One region of the Terribacillus sp. AE2B 122 genome, then DNA from elsewhere that is predicted to be linked to it. Evidence: riboswitches for the same ligand, from Rfam matches in the RefSeq annotation. Region 1 holds a riboswitch; each other region holds the start of a gene.
The links. A riboswitch is a leader RNA that binds a small molecule or an ion and turns the genes downstream of it on or off. The one in region 1 is predicted to bind S-adenosylmethionine.
Positions count from the first base shown of each region.

Region 2: it holds a riboswitch for S-adenosylmethionine, as region 1 does, so the genes downstream of both, AE2B122_RS14370 (iron-containing alcohol dehydrogenase family protein) here and AE2B122_RS16460 (hypothetical protein) in region 1, are expected to answer to the same signal.
Region 3: it holds a riboswitch for S-adenosylmethionine, as region 1 does, so the genes downstream of both, ssuE (NADPH-dependent FMN reductase) here and AE2B122_RS16460 (hypothetical protein) in region 1, are expected to answer to the same signal.
Region 4: it holds a riboswitch for S-adenosylmethionine, as region 1 does, so the genes downstream of both, AE2B122_RS17320 (homoserine dehydrogenase) here and AE2B122_RS16460 (hypothetical protein) in region 1, are expected to answer to the same signal.

Region 1 covers NZ_LR700949.1:40,401-44,370, reverse strand. Annotated here, with positions in the region: gene AE2B122_RS16470 (alanine/glycine:cation symporter family protein) at 1-979, opposite strand, end outside; gene AE2B122_RS16465 (cysteine hydrolase family protein) at 1,291-1,848, opposite strand; gene AE2B122_RS16460 (hypothetical protein) at 1,996-2,961, opposite strand; SAM riboswitch class I at 3,042-3,146, opposite strand; gene AE2B122_RS16455 (transglutaminase family protein) at 3,368-3,970, shown strand, end outside.
Region 2 covers NZ_LR700947.1:80,511-84,480, forward strand. Annotated here, with positions in the region: gene AE2B122_RS14365 (pyridoxal phosphate-dependent aminotransferase) at 1-828, opposite strand, end outside; SAM riboswitch class I at 935-1,037, shown strand; gene AE2B122_RS14370 (iron-containing alcohol dehydrogenase family protein) at 1,114-2,208, shown strand; gene AE2B122_RS14375 (carbon-nitrogen family hydrolase) at 2,205-2,987, shown strand; gene AE2B122_RS14380 (DUF3817 domain-containing protein) at 3,082-3,375, shown strand; gene AE2B122_RS14385 (DUF456 domain-containing protein) at 3,405-3,893, opposite strand; gene AE2B122_RS14390 (glycosyltransferase family 2 protein) at 3,957-3,970, opposite strand, start outside.
Region 3 covers NZ_LR700942.1:972,631-976,600, forward strand. Annotated here, with positions in the region: gene AE2B122_RS04940 (MFS transporter) at 1-871, opposite strand, end outside; gene ssuE (NADPH-dependent FMN reductase) at 884-1,435, opposite strand; SAM riboswitch class I at 1,526-1,632, opposite strand; gene spoVE (stage V sporulation protein E) at 1,887-2,990, opposite strand; gene murD (UDP-N-acetylmuramoyl-L-alanine--D-glutamate ligase) at 3,062-3,970, opposite strand, start outside.
Region 4 covers NZ_LR700950.1:70,877-74,846, reverse strand. Annotated here, with positions in the region: gene AE2B122_RS17320 (homoserine dehydrogenase) at 1-958, opposite strand, end outside; SAM riboswitch class I at 1,043-1,139, opposite strand; gene AE2B122_RS17315 (ThiF family adenylyltransferase) at 1,211-2,221, opposite strand; gene AE2B122_RS17310 (thiazole synthase) at 2,221-2,985, opposite strand; gene thiS (sulfur carrier protein ThiS) at 2,989-3,192, opposite strand; gene thiO (glycine oxidase ThiO) at 3,189-3,970, opposite strand, start outside.

The sequences.
Region 1 (3,970 bases):
CTGCCTGCGTATATCCTGCTCCTGCTTCCATGCCATCCGTGTAGTCGACAATATAGCCTCCATCCGGATCTGCTACACTATAATTGCCTGTCATCAATATCATCAGTGCAGTTGCTGTACAAATAAGCAGTGTATCAATATAGACTGAGAAGGACTGAACCAAGCCCTGCTTTACCGGGTGGGATACTTCTGCAGCAGCCGCTGCCTGCGCTCCTGTTCCCTGCCCTGCCTCATTGGAATACAAGCCGCGTTTTACTCCCCAGCTTATGGCAGCACCAATCATACCGCCAAACGCAGAGTCAACACCGAAAGCACTGCTGAAAATAAGCGCAAATGTACTTGGAACCAGTTCGATGTTCGCGAAGATAACAATAGCAGCTACGATTAAATAAAATAATGCCATGATTGGAACAACATATGAAGCCAAGAAGGCTATTCTGCGAACCCCGCCAAAGATGACGTATCCTGTAATAACAACCAAAGCAATCCCAGTGATCGCTGGCCCGATACCGAATGCATTATTCATGCTGTCAGCAATTGCATTTGCCTGTACACCTGGAGTTAAAAGACAGGTAGATACAGCTGCAACTACAGCGAAAATATAACCGTACCATTTCCATCCAAGCCCTTTCTCCGCATAATAAGCCGGTCCGCCGCGATACTCGCCATCCACTTTCTTTTTATAAATCTGAGCAAGTGTCGATTCAGCAAAAGCCGCTGCAGATCCGAAGAAAGCAATGAACCACATCCAGAATACAGCCCCAGGGCCTCCTGCTGCAATAGCAGTCGCAACACCTGCTATATTCCCTGTACCGACTCTGCCTGAGAGCGCAATAACCAGAGATTGAAAGGGCGAAACACCTGATTCAGAACTTTTCCCGGTAAACGTGTGCACAACCATGTCCTTCAAATATCTTACCTGCAGAAACCCGGATGCAATTGTATATACACCAGCAACTACAGCGATGAAAATCAACATCGGTACACTCCACAAATAACCGCTAATTTCCGTTAATAAAGCTTCAAAGCCCAATAGAATACCTCCTGAAAAGATGTATTTAAGATGGAATATGTTTTTATTATGTCGAAATAGCGTGGAGGATGCATTGGATTTGTAAGGAAATGTAACGGATAAATTTCATAATTCAAATAATTAAATCATTCAAATAAAGTGGAGCGTAATTAATTTAACAAAAATCTAACGGAACTGTTTTGCATTAACTACATATAAAAACCCTTCCAAATAAAATTCAGAAGGGTTTTTAAGTCTACGAACATTAAACAATAAGCTTAGCGATACGTATCATGCGACGTTTTAAACAGGTCCTCTGCTGCCTGACGCACAACTGAGAAATGATCCACATTATAGTGACCGTGCAGAATCTGATTGTGATGCTGGATGATCTGCTCTGCTGTCAGAACATCAGAGCCAGCTGTTGAATGACCATCTGCTACGAGTGTTACATCCATGCCTTGTACGGTGGCAGTACGAACTGCCGTGTCAATACAATGCTGGGTCTCGCAGCCCATGATGACAAGATGAGTAAATCCCTCTTCTTTCACATGTTCAAGCAAACCTGTTCCATAGAAAGCATTTGTAGCCTGCTTGTTAAAGATAGGTGCTTCTTTTGGTACTTGGATACCTGGATGGATCTGGAATCCCGTTCCTTGTCCTTCCGCGACATCTGTATCACGGACGAAAAGAATAGCAGCGTCTGCTGTTTGTGCCTTGCCGATGACCAGGTTAATTTGTTCAATCAGGTTCTCTTTGCGATAAACAGGTCTCTCTCCTGCTCCGCCCTCAATTAGTGCTTGCTGTGCATCAATAATCAATAGTGCTTGCTTCAATAAAAGCTCCCCTTTAGCTGATTGCTATGGCACTCCTGCTTTGCGACTTGTATGCTGCATTTGTCTGTTTCATACTGAACCGCCTCCTCTATACTGTTAGCTTCAGTATACTGGAAATTAAACAGTAATGGGGATTTTTACCACAAACTAAAATTGTAATTCCTTGCTTCGTAAAAGATAAGTCTGTATTAGCTGATTCGTGTCCTCCAAGTCCTTTACTGACACGACCTGTGTCGTCTGGTCAAGATGCTCGATCGGGATATTTAGGACACTCACTGGAATCTTGGTGGATAGTTTTTTATAGCGATGTCGAAATAGAAATTCCAACTGAAATGGAATGTCATGAGCAATGGCCAAATCGACCAACTGATTTTTCAATGTCTGATTGATTGGAATTGTTTTGTCTGCCACTTTGATCGCAACTCCGCTTCCTAATTCGATGGCTCCTCGGCTTTTGTGCGCAATTCTTTGACGAGGGACGGATCCGATAAAAAAGGCCGCTTCTCCTTCAAGCTGATAGGTAAGTTGCTTTTTATTATGAAACGGAAAGAAAATAATGGTGATTTCCCCTTCTGTTGCATCCCACTGCTGCAGAAGATTGATCGCAATTGCTGGTGCCACTTTGTTATCCAACCCTTTTCCGACGACTCTTCCACTCACTTCGTCACCAAGATACAGGAAGTCATCAAATAACGTCACATGATTGCCAGGCTCCACACCCATCTCACGCGCATCGTTTTCCGAGTTGGCACCGATGTCGATCACAGCAGCATGTTGTTCTGCTTCACCTGCCATAATCACGCCCTGCACTAATCCATTCTTTGCCTCCACTTGAACAGTCTGCCCCTGAGCATACGTAAGCGAGAAATAATTCGCATCTGCTACAAGCGCGCCTGATTCCGTAATGGACGTCACTACATAAATCTCTTCCTTTACCTCCGCCAGCAAGGTGATTTTCGGCGAATACTTTGCTCCATATTTACGGACAATAAGATTCCCCCGACTGTCAAAGTGCATCTCATCCGCGAACGGTGTAATCTTATCAACGATCTGTGAAACAAACGACTGATTATACCCTTTGTACTTGGACAGTTCTCGAATCAATTCAAACATGTTGCCTTCCCCTTTCTGTAGGCAGCGGGACAAATACAAAAGCCTCTCGTGCAAGATGCGTCGAGAGGCTTCCTCTATTCATCTTATCTGCCGGCTATGAACCGATGGAATTAGCACAGTATCTGTTGTCAGACCTGCTGCTGAGGTTTCACAGGGCCATATCCCTCCACCTCTCTAGATAAGAAACATATACAGTTTTCAGAAATTTTATCAGACAGAGATCAGATTGTCAATATAACTTATCGGGTTACTCAGGAATAAGAAGTTACATCGACATACAAGAGCAAATTGCTTAGACAACTACTAATGTATGTTTATAAGAATGACTTAGAACAATTAAAATTCATGAACCCTCCTATTGATTTTACTGGTATATTTATACATATGAGTTACAGGAGGGAGATATTTGAATTTAATACCAGAATCACAATCTTACAATGACTATTTGGATGAATCAGATGTAATTGATTTCTCACATCCCCTGATCAGAGACAAGATCAGTGAGCTAATTTCATCTCGAATGTCCGAAATAGACAAAGTTAGAGTAGTATTCCATTATGTTCGTGATAGTATAGGGCACTCATGGGATATTCAGAGCAAGCGTGTGACTTGCAGGGCATCAGAAGTACTTACATACAAAGAAGGCATCTGTTATGCAAAATCTAATTTGCTTGCAGCCATGTTAAGGTCATTAAATATTCCAACAGGCTTTTGCTATCAAAGATTGACCCTATTCGATACACCAGACAAAGGTTATTGTATCCATGCTCTTAATGGGGTTTATATTAAAAGCTTAAATAAGTGGATACGACTTGACGCACGCGGAAATAAACCCGGAATACAATCAGAATTTTCTCTGCATGATGAGCAATTAGCATTTCGAATGAATGAACAATTTGATGAGTTAGATTATCCGATTATCTACACAAAACCCAATGTAAAGACAATCCGGGTTTTAGAAAGCAGCAAGAATGCTTTAGATATGTATAAGAGGCATTTACCTGATTTT
Region 2 (3,970 bases), on a different contig from region 1:
GCCGCCAAACAAACTTACATAAATATGATCCTGGATTAAATTGATGCTTTCAATCACAGAGGCATTACCAACTGCAAAAGCGATGCGCCAGCCGGCCATATTATACGTTTTGGATAAGGTGTACATTTCAATGCCAACTTCTTTGCTGCCTTCGGATTGCAGGAAGCTTTGTGGTTTTTCACCGTCAAAGCCTAGTGCACCATAAGCGAAATCATGCAGCACACAGATTTTATGTTTCTTTGCCAGTTCCACTGTTTTATCGAAGAACTTCTGATCCGCTGTTGCAGCAGTGGGATTGTTTGGATAGTTCAAGAACATCAGCTTTGCTTCTTCCAGATCACGAGCAGGAATAGCATCATAATCAGGCAGAAATTCATTTTCAGCGGTTAATGGCATGAACGATGTTCGTGCTTGCGCAAGTTCGATACCGGACATATAATCCGGATACCCCGGGTCCGGAAGCAGTGCCAAATCACCAGGATTCAGCAGACATTGGCTGATTTCCACCAAACCTGTTTTAGAGCCGAACATGATGGCCACTTCTGTTGCGGGATCCAATTTTACACCGTATTCCCGATCATAAAAGTCGCAAACTGCCTGCTTAAGAAAATCAAAGCCTCTGAATGGTGAATATTTATGATAAGCCGGATTATCGGAAGCTTCCTTCAGTTTCTCTACGATATGCTGCGGCGTCGGCAAATCAGGGTTTCCCTGTCCGAGCTTGATGATATCGTGCCCCTCTTTCTCCAGCAGACCTACCTTATGTACTAAGCCGGCAAAAAACTGTTCCGGCAGTCGTTTCAATGCATCCGAAAACGGAAAATCCATCTTACTCACTCTCCTGTTGTTTCACTCTTCTTATTCTGACTATTACCAATCTTGACAGTCTTGGAAATAGAATGCGATAATGAACAAATCATACATGAATCACACACTCTTATCAAGAGAAGGCGGAGGGAATTGGCCCTATGAAGCCCGGCAACCGGTGCATTTGCACACGGTGCTAAATCCAACAGCGAAACGCTGAGGGATAAGGGGACTAGACACCGCCTTTCCCTCTTCCATATTCGTCTGGAAGAGTTTTTTTATGTAAAAAATCAATGAGGTGACAACATGACCATCAACATAAAAGGCGCTCCGAATTATTACGTCTGTGAGGATAATATACTGGAAAGTCTTCCAGCAAGGCTTTCGGAATTGAATTGGACAAATGGTTTGCTTATTCACGGAAATGCTTCCTGGAAAGCGGCTTCCCCATTCTTGGATCCGATTGATTTGCCAGTAAAACGAGTCGCTTATAACGGCCAGTGCACACATGCAGAAGCAGCTAGATTAGCAAACATCGCAACAAACGAAGCTGCTCAATTCATAATCGGTGTCGGCGGCGGAAAAGTGTTAGATACTGCCAAAGCCGCTGCCAATGATGCAGGGCTGCCAGTCATTCTAATTCCGACAATCGTTTCTAACTGCTCCCCATGGGCTTCACTCAGCGTTTTTTATGATGAAGCAGGTAATTTTGTCGAATATACCGTATTCCCACGCAGTGCATTTATGCTGCTTGTTGAGCCGAAACTTTTGCTCACAACACCTGTACCTTATCTGATTGCCGGAATCGGAGATACATTGGCCAAATGGTACGAAGCAGATGCACTTACCGAAAATATGACGGATCAGCCGCTTGCTGTTCAGATATCCCGCAACGCAGCTAAGTTATGCCGGGATATCCTTATTGCCGAAGGAGATGCAGCTATTTGTTCTTTACAAAGTGAACGTACTGACAGTGCATTTACCCGGGTTGCAGAAACTATCATTATGGCTGGCGGTATGGTAGGAGGTTTCGGTGATGAATACGGCCGAATTGCTGGTGCACATTCCATTCACAATGGACTGACAAGACTTGCAGAAACACATGAGCAGCTGCACGGAAATAAAGTAGCTTACGGCATTCTTGTTCAGCTTGCATTGGAAGAGAAGTTTGACGAGATTCGCACTTTGCTTCCAATTTATCAAAAACTCGGATTACCAACAGTACTTAAAGAACTTGGCGTAAAAGAGGATTTGGACAAAGCGATGAAAATTGCTGCAGACGGCGCTGTCGCACCAGGTGAATCCATTCATTTCATGCATGTTTCCGATTCAGATCAAGTCGTGGACGCCATGCGAAGTGTCGAGACATTCGTTGCGGCGAATAAGGGAGTGACACAATGAAACTTGCCTTAATTCAGCATGATATCGTTTTTGGTGATCCGGAAGCCAATTACAGAACAGTGGAAGCATTAGTTAATGAGGCACAGGAAAATGCCGATGTCCTCGTGCTGCCGGAGCTTTGGACAACTGGCTACGACCTGTCTAGGCTTGAAAGCATAAGTGATGCAGAGGGAGAAACAACGAAGCGATTCATCAGCAGATTGGCTAAAACACACCAAAAATATATCGTCGCTGGTTCCATTGCCAAGCAGACCGAAACTGGTGTCTATAACACGATGCTTGTCTTCGGACCAGCTGGTGAGCTGCTACATGAATATGATAAAGCGCACTTATTCCGGTTGATGGATGAAGAGAAGTTTATGACCCAAGGCGACAAATCTGCTTCCTTTTCCATTGGAAATAAGCGAGCAGCTGGCGTCATCTGTTACGACATCCGTTTTCCCGAATTCATCCGCACGCATATGATTCACGATCAGCAAGTGCTCTTCGTTGTTGCCGAGTGGCCGAAAGCGCGACTGGATCACTGGCGTGCGCTTTTGCTCAGCCGGGCAATCGAAAACCAATGCTATGTAGTTGCTTGTAATCGGGCTGGAAGCGATCCTGCCAATGAATTCGCCGGGCATAGCATGATCATCGGGCCATGGGGAGAGGTCATTGCTGAAGCTGGCGAGGAAGCTACCATTCTGTATGGTGAAGCAGTCCTTGACCAAGTGGATGACGTTCGCAGCCGCATCCCCGTGTTTCAGGACAGACGTCCGTCCATCTATGATGTAACATGATATTTTGACAATGTTATGACAAGTTCTCCCGATGAGTGGTAAATAGGGGCAAGCTTGCTTATACTATTTATAAATAGTTTTTGGGAGGGCTTTCATGCAAGCGACATTGAAATGGTTCCGTATCATCGGATTTCTCGAGGGGACTTCCTTGCTTTTGTTATTGTTCCTGGCAATGCCTTTGAAATATATGATGGATATACCGATCTTCGTCACCTACATAGGTGCCATCCATGGCGGTTTGTTCGTCCTGTATGTCATTTGGACTGGCTATACGACCCTGAAAGTTGGCTGGGGAATGAAATGGGCAATCTTAGCCCTGCTCGCATCCGTCATTCCATTCGGTTATTATATTTTAGATATGCGATTGCAGAAAACAGAATACGCATAAGAAAAAGCGAGCAGCGATGCTCGCTTTTTTTATACGAAAGCTGCTATAAAGAACCATACAATCATGATTAATTGAATTACAATCTTTGCTATCGATCCGCCAAGGAAACCTAGAAGTGAGCCAATTGAAGAATAGATAGCTTCCTTCGGTGTTCTTCTTTGGATAAGTTCTGTTATAAGCACAGCAACAAACGGCACGATAATGATACCAAAAGGCGGGATGATGAAGGAACCAACAATTACACCGATTGCTGCAATTCGTTCTCCCCACTTACTGCCGCCGAATTTTTTAACAAAATAACTGTTCGCGATAATATCCGAGATAATCAGAATCACCGTCAGGATAACCATCGCAATCCAGAAGAATACAGACAAATCTCCATCACTGAGCATGAACTGGAAAACTAGGAATCCAATCCAAAGCATAAGCGGAGAGGGAATGACCGGATAAACAATTCCCGCGAAACTAGCGATGAATGCCACCGCAATAATGATCCAAGCAATTATATCTAATGCCACAACCAATCCTCCATATCTTACCTTGATAGTACGTATTATGACATATGAAACAGCAAAAGGAAATTAAAGACTGAGCT
Region 3 (3,970 bases), on a different contig from region 1:
CCCAGCCAATTCGGTCACCTATCATCCCAAATAACACACCAGCTGCCATATTGCTGACGGACTGAATCGCCCAAAGCTGAAGCCACTGACTCGTTGAAATATTTAGGAAACTCGTAAAAAAACCTGGCATTACAACTACGAAACCATACCATCCTGCTGTATTAATTGTACGAAGGAGACCGCCAGCAGCAACGCGCGGACTCTCCCAAAGAATCGTGATTCCTTTTAGCGCCTCCGCCCACTTATTTTCTGAAGTTTGATCTTGAATCCTGACTCCCTGGCGATCTTTGTCGTCTACTAATGCAACACCTAGAATTCCACCTAAGATAATCCAAATAAGTGAACTCCAAAGCGTTGCCATTTCACCAATGTACGGAAGCAGAATACTCGGATAATACGAGCCAAGAAAACCGATACCGCCAGCAAACATAAAGAAGAACCATCCCATTGCTGTTGCAAGCTTTTGCTTTTCTGTACGGTAAGCAATCCACACAATAAAAGCGAAAGCAAACAGCGGGTAGCCAAAACCGCGCAAACCGTACATGATCACCATCATAGAAAAGCTTTCCAAGTAAAGACCCAGATAAAGAAAGCCGATTTCAAAAACAACCCATGTCACCAGCCCGATCAGCATCGTCCTTCGCGGTCCTATGACTTCCCCAAGCACACCAGCAAGCCAAGAAGCCAGTGTGAGTACGATTCCGTAAGCACTGAACATAATTGCTGACTGATTGGTAGTGAATCCTATGTCGACAACATACTTAGACAGAAATGCCTGTTCAATGCCGTCCCCAGTCATGAACAACAAAATTGCCAGCAGCCCGCCAATGACTTGAATCGGAATACCAAATAATGTTTTCTTTGCTCCCATCACTTTCCTCCTTTACTTCACGGCACTGGCAGCATGATTACGGCGAATAGATTCAACAAGCTGATTCGCCTGCCTGTTAATTCTTACACCGGTTTCTTCGTCCGCCACTGGCTGATTTGGGTTCTCTTTATTGATATGGTGATCGCATAAATATACTCCCTGTAAAGGCTCTCCTTTTAGATTCGCGATTAGCGGCTTTAATGCATAATCTATCGCAAGCAAATGTGCCGGGCTGCCGCCTGTCATGATCGGAAGTACCGGCTTATTCTTAAACGCGTCCTGAGGCAGTAGATCAAGTAAAGCTTTTAATACGCCGGTATAAGCTGCTTTGTATACAGGTGAAGCAATAATTAATCCTTTGGCACTGCTGACGGTTTGACCTGCTTCCACAATAGCCGGACTGTCGAATCTTGCATAAATCAGATCCTCCGCAGCAAAATCGGTAACGCTGATCTCCTTCACAGAATAGCCTTGGGCTTCCGCCAGTTTCCCTGCATAATTTGCTGCCAGCTGCGATCTTGAATGTTTGGATGGACTGCCTGTTAGAATGATAATGTCTGTCATTTGTCAATTCTCCTTTTTTTGTAGTAGAGTGACTAAACGAAAAAAAGCTCTCTTTTCCGAAGAAAAGAGAGCTTGAGATAATCGCCCGCACTCTTATCTTCCAAGAAATTAATCTTGCTGGATTTAGCACCTTTCTGACATAATCAGAGGTTGCTGAAGCTTCATCGGGCCAGTCCCTCGGCTTCTCTTGATAAGAACTATATGAAATTGTTTACAATGATACGTGCGTTACTAATAAATGTCAACAGGAATTGTCTGAATTTTTTAACACAGTACTTTTTTCTTACAGATTATTTTTAACTTAAACTGTTCCGTTTGCTTCTCATGTGATCATAGTCCCTGCATGGCATACATTTCATTCTGTTTTAGCTACATATCTAGGTGAACCTCTCCAAAGCTCTGTCGGAAGTTAACTTTACTCAAGAATTCAGCATCAACGAAGCATATGTTTTCAGAGTTTACTATACCTGCTGACATTCAATAGGATACCGACAGAGCTAAGCGTAAGCGTAAGTGAAGATCCACCGTAGCTTAAAAACGGCAACGTAATACCAGTAACTGGAATCAAGCCTATAACAACACTGATATTGATCATGCACTGGATAGCAATCATACCAGTGATACCTAATGCCAGCAGACTACTGAAGCCATCAGGCGCCCGAAGCGCAACTTGTATGCCTCGCCACAGAAACAACAGGAAGAGAAGCATAACACCTGCGCCGCCGATGAACCCGAGCTCCTCTGCTAGAATGGCAAAGATGAAATCCGTCTGCGGCTCTGGCAGGTAGAAGAATTTTTGCAGACTATTGCCTAACCCCAGCCCCATTAACCCGCCAGGTCCAATCGCATATAGGGATTGGATGATCTGGAATCCTTCCCCTAACGGATCTTCCCAAGGATCCAGAAAAGCTGTGATACGCTGAATTCGATATGGCGCAGACAAGATGAGCGCCGCGAAAGCACCTAGCCCTAAAATACCTAGACCAACGAAGTGTGAGATTCTGGCTCCGCTCACTAAAATCATCACCATACAGGTAAGTACAAGTACTACACCAGTTCCCAGATCCGGCTGGAGCATGATCATACCGAAAGCTGTAAAAACGAGTAAGAGCGAGGGCAGGAATCCTTGTCTCAAGGAAGTTATATATTTCTGCTTAGCCGAAAGATAGACAGCTAAATAGATGATCAAGCCCAGCTTCGTAAATTCAGAAGGCTGGATACTGAAGGCCCCTACCCCTATCCAGCTCCTTGCACCACCACGGACCAATCCGACACCCGGAATCAAGACGGCAATGAGCAAAACAAAGCAAATCAAAAGTAAAACCTTCGCATATTTCCGCCAAATCTCATAATGCAACCTGGAAATGACCAGCATAGCTCCTAAACCAACACCGGCGAACAATAGCTGCCGCTTGGCAAAAAAGAAGCTATCGTCAAATTTATATTCCGCCCATACAGCAGAAGCACTATACACCATGATGATACCGATTGTCAGTAGGCCTCCGATAGAGAAGAGCAATAGCCAGTCCGTCTTCGGAAGATTAGATTTACGCAAAGAAAAACCCCATTTCCTTGGATTGGAATTGGGGGTCCGCATGCAGCGAAGCGGCTGAGCAGGACAAGCCCCTACTCTAAGGTATGCACCGCTTCAACAAACATGTCTCCTCTTTCTTCAAATGTACGGTACTGATCCCAGCTTGCACAAGCTGGAGACAGCATAATCACATCGCCGCTTTCAGAGATGCGATAAGCAATTTCAGCTGCCTCTTTGACATCCTTCGCATGTTCGATAAGCTCGATTCCAGCCATATAAGCAGTCTCTCGCAATTTTTCAGCTGTTTCACCAAAGACGATCAATGCTTTCACATGTTCCATGAACGGAACAAGTGTTTCAAACGTATTTCCGCGATCTAAACCGCCTGCAAGCAGAATGATCGGCTGATCGAACGATGATAATGCCTTGGAAGTTGCCAATATATTAGTAGCTTTTGAATCGTTATAGAATGCCCGGCCATTGATGTGCTTGATATACTGCAGCCGATGCTCAACGCCTGAAAAAGTCTTCAATACTTGCTGAATACCTTCATTAGTTGCTCCGGCTAGCTTAGCAGCAGCTAAGGCAGCGAGTATATTCTCCAGCTGGTGGCCACCGACAAGCAAGATATCTTTCATTTCAGCTATCGGTTCATCTTTGAAATACACATGTGTATCATCATACCATGCACCATCTTCCAGCTTTCTTGAACCAGAAAAAGGAACAAGTGTTGCTTTTGCTGCTTTGACAATGTCACGAAGGCGCTCATCTTCCGCATTATAAACAAGATAGTCGCCTGCATCTTGATTACGGAAAATATTCGCTTTCGCTTGTTCATAGTTTTCAAGAGAATGGTGATAATCCAAATGTGCTTCAAAAATGTTAAGCATAACGCTTATGTTCGGACGGAACTGATCAATACCTTGGAGCTGGAAAGATGAAAGCTCCAAAACAAGCCGGTCATCTTCTGTTGTCCTGTCGGCAACTTCGGATGCGGCTGT
Region 4 (3,970 bases), on a different contig from region 1:
GCTGGTGGACAAGATTCGCCAAGTCCTCAACGATGGCGCTTGCAGTCGGCAATGCCCCAGCACCTGGCCCTTGAAGCTTCAGCTTGCCAACTAGGTCACCTTCCACACATACAGCATTATCTACTCCATCCACGCTGTACAAAGGATGTGCAGCAGATAAAATGACTGGTTCGACAGATGCAGTCACTTCTCCGCCCGCATTTTCAAGCGTAGCAACATGTTTGATTTTCCAACCTTGTTCTCCAGCAGCTTGGATATCCTGTGAGGAAACTGAGCGGATTCCCTTTCGTGTAACTTTCTCCCAGTCCGGCTGAGCCTCGAACAACAAATCACTTAACACCATCAGTTTATAAAACGCGTCCCAGCCATCAACGTCATTGGCGGGATCAGCTTCTGCAAATCCTGCTTCCTGCGCAAGCTGCAGCGCTTCCTCAAACGGTAGTCCCTTATCGGACATTTCCGTCAGAATAAAATTGGATGTGCCATTCAAAATTGCCTCTACTTTAACGACATGGTTGATATGCAGAAGCTGTTTCAGCGTCCCAATCACCGGCACGCCACCTGCGACTGCAGCTTCATATTCCAGCCGCACGCCTTTCTTCTTAGCCAAGCGTTTGAGCTCTGCACCCCGGGAAGCAATCAGTTCTTTATTTGCCGTGATGATATGACAGCCATGATGGATCGCTTCAGTCAGGTAGCTGAAGGCTGGCTCAATGCCGACACTTGCTTCGATGATTACATCGAGGTCAGATATTGAGAAGAGCTCCGCTGCATCGTCTGTCAGCAATGCGTCCGTTACTTGCTGTTCATACTTCTGCTTCTCCCGCACCAAGACACCTGCCACTTGTACTTCCTTACCAAAAATCGCCTGCAGATTCGCTTGATGGGAGCGGATCGTCCTCCCTACAGCACTTCCTACTGTGCCATATCCAATCAACCCTATCTTCACTGCTGTCATCTGTTTTGCCTCCTTAAATGATTTTCTGCATAAAAAAAAGCCTCCCTGAGAGGACAGGGAGACGAATGTACCGTACTGTGTCTTCTCTCATCTACAGGAATTAGCACCTATACAAGTTAAAGTTACACTTGCAGGTTGCCGGGCATCATCGGGCCAGTCCCTCCGCCGCTCTTGATAAGAGTTTTGTATTCATTTGTTATGAAGGAGTTTAGCATGAATAATATATAGAGTCAACTGAAAATTCAAACAACATTATCCGACAAGACTCTCATAAAGGGAACGCGCTCGGCTTATATCGGCCACACCATGAATGATTGCCCTGCCATCAGAAAATAACACAATTCGATGACCCTTGTATTGAAAAGCAAGCAAGTATTCATTGGCAGTGACCTGGTCGAGTGCATTTGCCCATTCTTCTGATAAAGCTGGCAAATCCAGTGATTTATTGGCGCTAGGCCGGATATGGACAGCCTCCCTGCCGCAAAGAACATCAAGCCTCGTCCGGGAGGAACCATTCAAAAAAGGCAATTCTGCATTTGTGCCGCAACTGGAACAGCTTGAATTGCGAAGGCTATTTACGTCCACCTTCGTATAATCACCTGTCCATATATCAAACGCACACAGTTCTGCCTTTACTTCCTGACCGCATAAGATTCGCAATGCTTGTGTGACTTGCATCGCTGCCACCCATTGGACAATCGGACTGATGATTCCCGCTGTATCACAAGTTTCGCTTTGCTGTGGAAGCTGTTCCAGAAGACAGTGAAGACATGGAGTATCTTTATCTACAAGCACTGGGTATGTTATCCCATAGCTGCCTACACACGCTCCATATAAGTAAGGAATACTACGCTTCAATGCTGCATCATTGACAATTAAACGTGTCTCGAAATTATCTGTAGCATCCACAATTACATCCGCACCTTCAATCAGATGCTCGATATTATGGTGGTCAACATTTTCGATCACTGTATGCAATGTCACTTGATGATTGATTGCCTGTAATCGCTCCCTTGCTGCAAAAGCTTTCGGCAAATAGGAAGCAGCATCTTGCTCGGTATACAGCTGCTGACGCTGAAGATTATGAAATTCAACATAATCCCGATCAATAAGCACCAATTCTCCGATACCTGCACGTACTAGCATCTCTGCGGAAGCAGAGCCTAATGCCCCCATCCCTATTAAGACAATTTTACTGTTTTCTACCTGCGCCTGCCCATCCTTGCCGATGAACAGCTCCTGTTTCTGATAACGATCCTTCATCAGGTAATCAAACCTTCATTCGGGCTGCTTGCCACTGCATAATCTTTTTCGGGAATTCTTCCTGCTTCGAACCCTAATCGGCCTGCCTCAATGGCTAGCTTCATTGCATGTGCCATACGAACAGGGTCAGCAGCACCGGACACAGCTGTATTCAACAAGACACCATCAGCCCCAAGTTCCATTGCATAGGCAGCATCTTTAGGTGAACCAATACCAGCATCGACAATGACTGGTACACTGCTCTGTTCAATGATTATACGCAGGTTAAAAGGATTGATGATTCCTTTCCCTGACCCAATTGGCGATGCACCCGGCATGATCGCATGCACTCCCAGATCGACGAGTCGCTTAGCTAATACAACATCATCTGACGTGTAAGGCAGAACAATGAAGCCTTCATCCAACAGCATTTCTGAAGCCCGCAAAGTCTCGACTGGATCTGGAAGCAACGTCCTATCACAGCCGATCACTTCCACTTTCACCATATCGCATAACCCGGAAGCTTTGGCTAGTTTGGCTATACGGACAGCCTCCTCTGCCGTCTTTGCCCCTGCTGTATTTGGCATTAAAGAGTACTTTTCCAAATCCAGCTGTTCCAGAAAATTAGGCTGAGATGGCTCAAATATATCCATCCGCCTCACAGCAAATGTCAGTATCTCTGCCTTCGAAATATTGACTGCCTCTTCCTGCACCTCAAATGACGGGTATTTGCCTGTTCCTAATAATAAACGGGAAGTAAAAGTCTTATCTGCAATCTGTAACATCCTTCATCCTCCTCCTACAAAATGAATCAGCTCAACTTTATCACCATTTCTAATCGACTGTTCTGCATATGCAGTCTTGTTAATGATCTCTTTATTCAGTTCGACAATCACAATTCTTTTTTCCAGGGAAAGTGATGCCAGCAGCTGAGCTATAGTCTTGATATCAGCGGATAATTCCTGCTGCCTGCCATTCAGCTGAATGTTCACATTAACACCTCCTCGCCAGTGTTCAATCTGTCGACACGAAATGCTTCCTTCCATTCTTCCGGAACCTCATTGTTGCCTATCAAATCACAAATCATCTTACCCGTAGCTGGAGCAAGCAGAATTCCATTGCGCTGATGTCCAGCAGCAATATACAAGCCCTTCATTTCCGGATGTTCACCAATTAGCGGCTTGCCATCTGATGTCTGAGGTCTGAGACCTGCCCAGCTTCTGCGAAACGGCATCTTATCCACATTCGGCAGCATCTTCCTCGCTTTCTCCATGACAGTCTGTAATCCGCCAAGTGTGGGTTCGGTACTCCAATCATTCTTGACCTTGGTTGCACCTATGATCAGTTCGTTGTTGTTCCGCGGGACAATATAATGCTGATCATGGAATAAACTGCATGTAAGAGGAGTTTGTGTATTCGTAACAGCAATGCACTCACCCTTCACTGGAAAAATCCGCATTCCTAATCCTGAACGCTGGAGCAGAGCATTACTCCAAACCCCGCTGGCAATCACCACACGATCAGCCTGCCATTCCCCCTTGGAAGTCCGTAACCGATAACGACCGGATTCCTTCACAATCTCATCGACCCGGGTATACGTATTAGTTTGGGCACCTAGCATACGTGCGGCTGTATGGAATCCTCTGCAGGCAATTGCAGGTGTGACATGCACATCTTCTGCCATATGAACAGCACCTGAAACTGATTCTGACAATCCGGGTACTTTCTTTAACGCAGTTGCACGATCCAGCCATGTTACACCTTCCAACG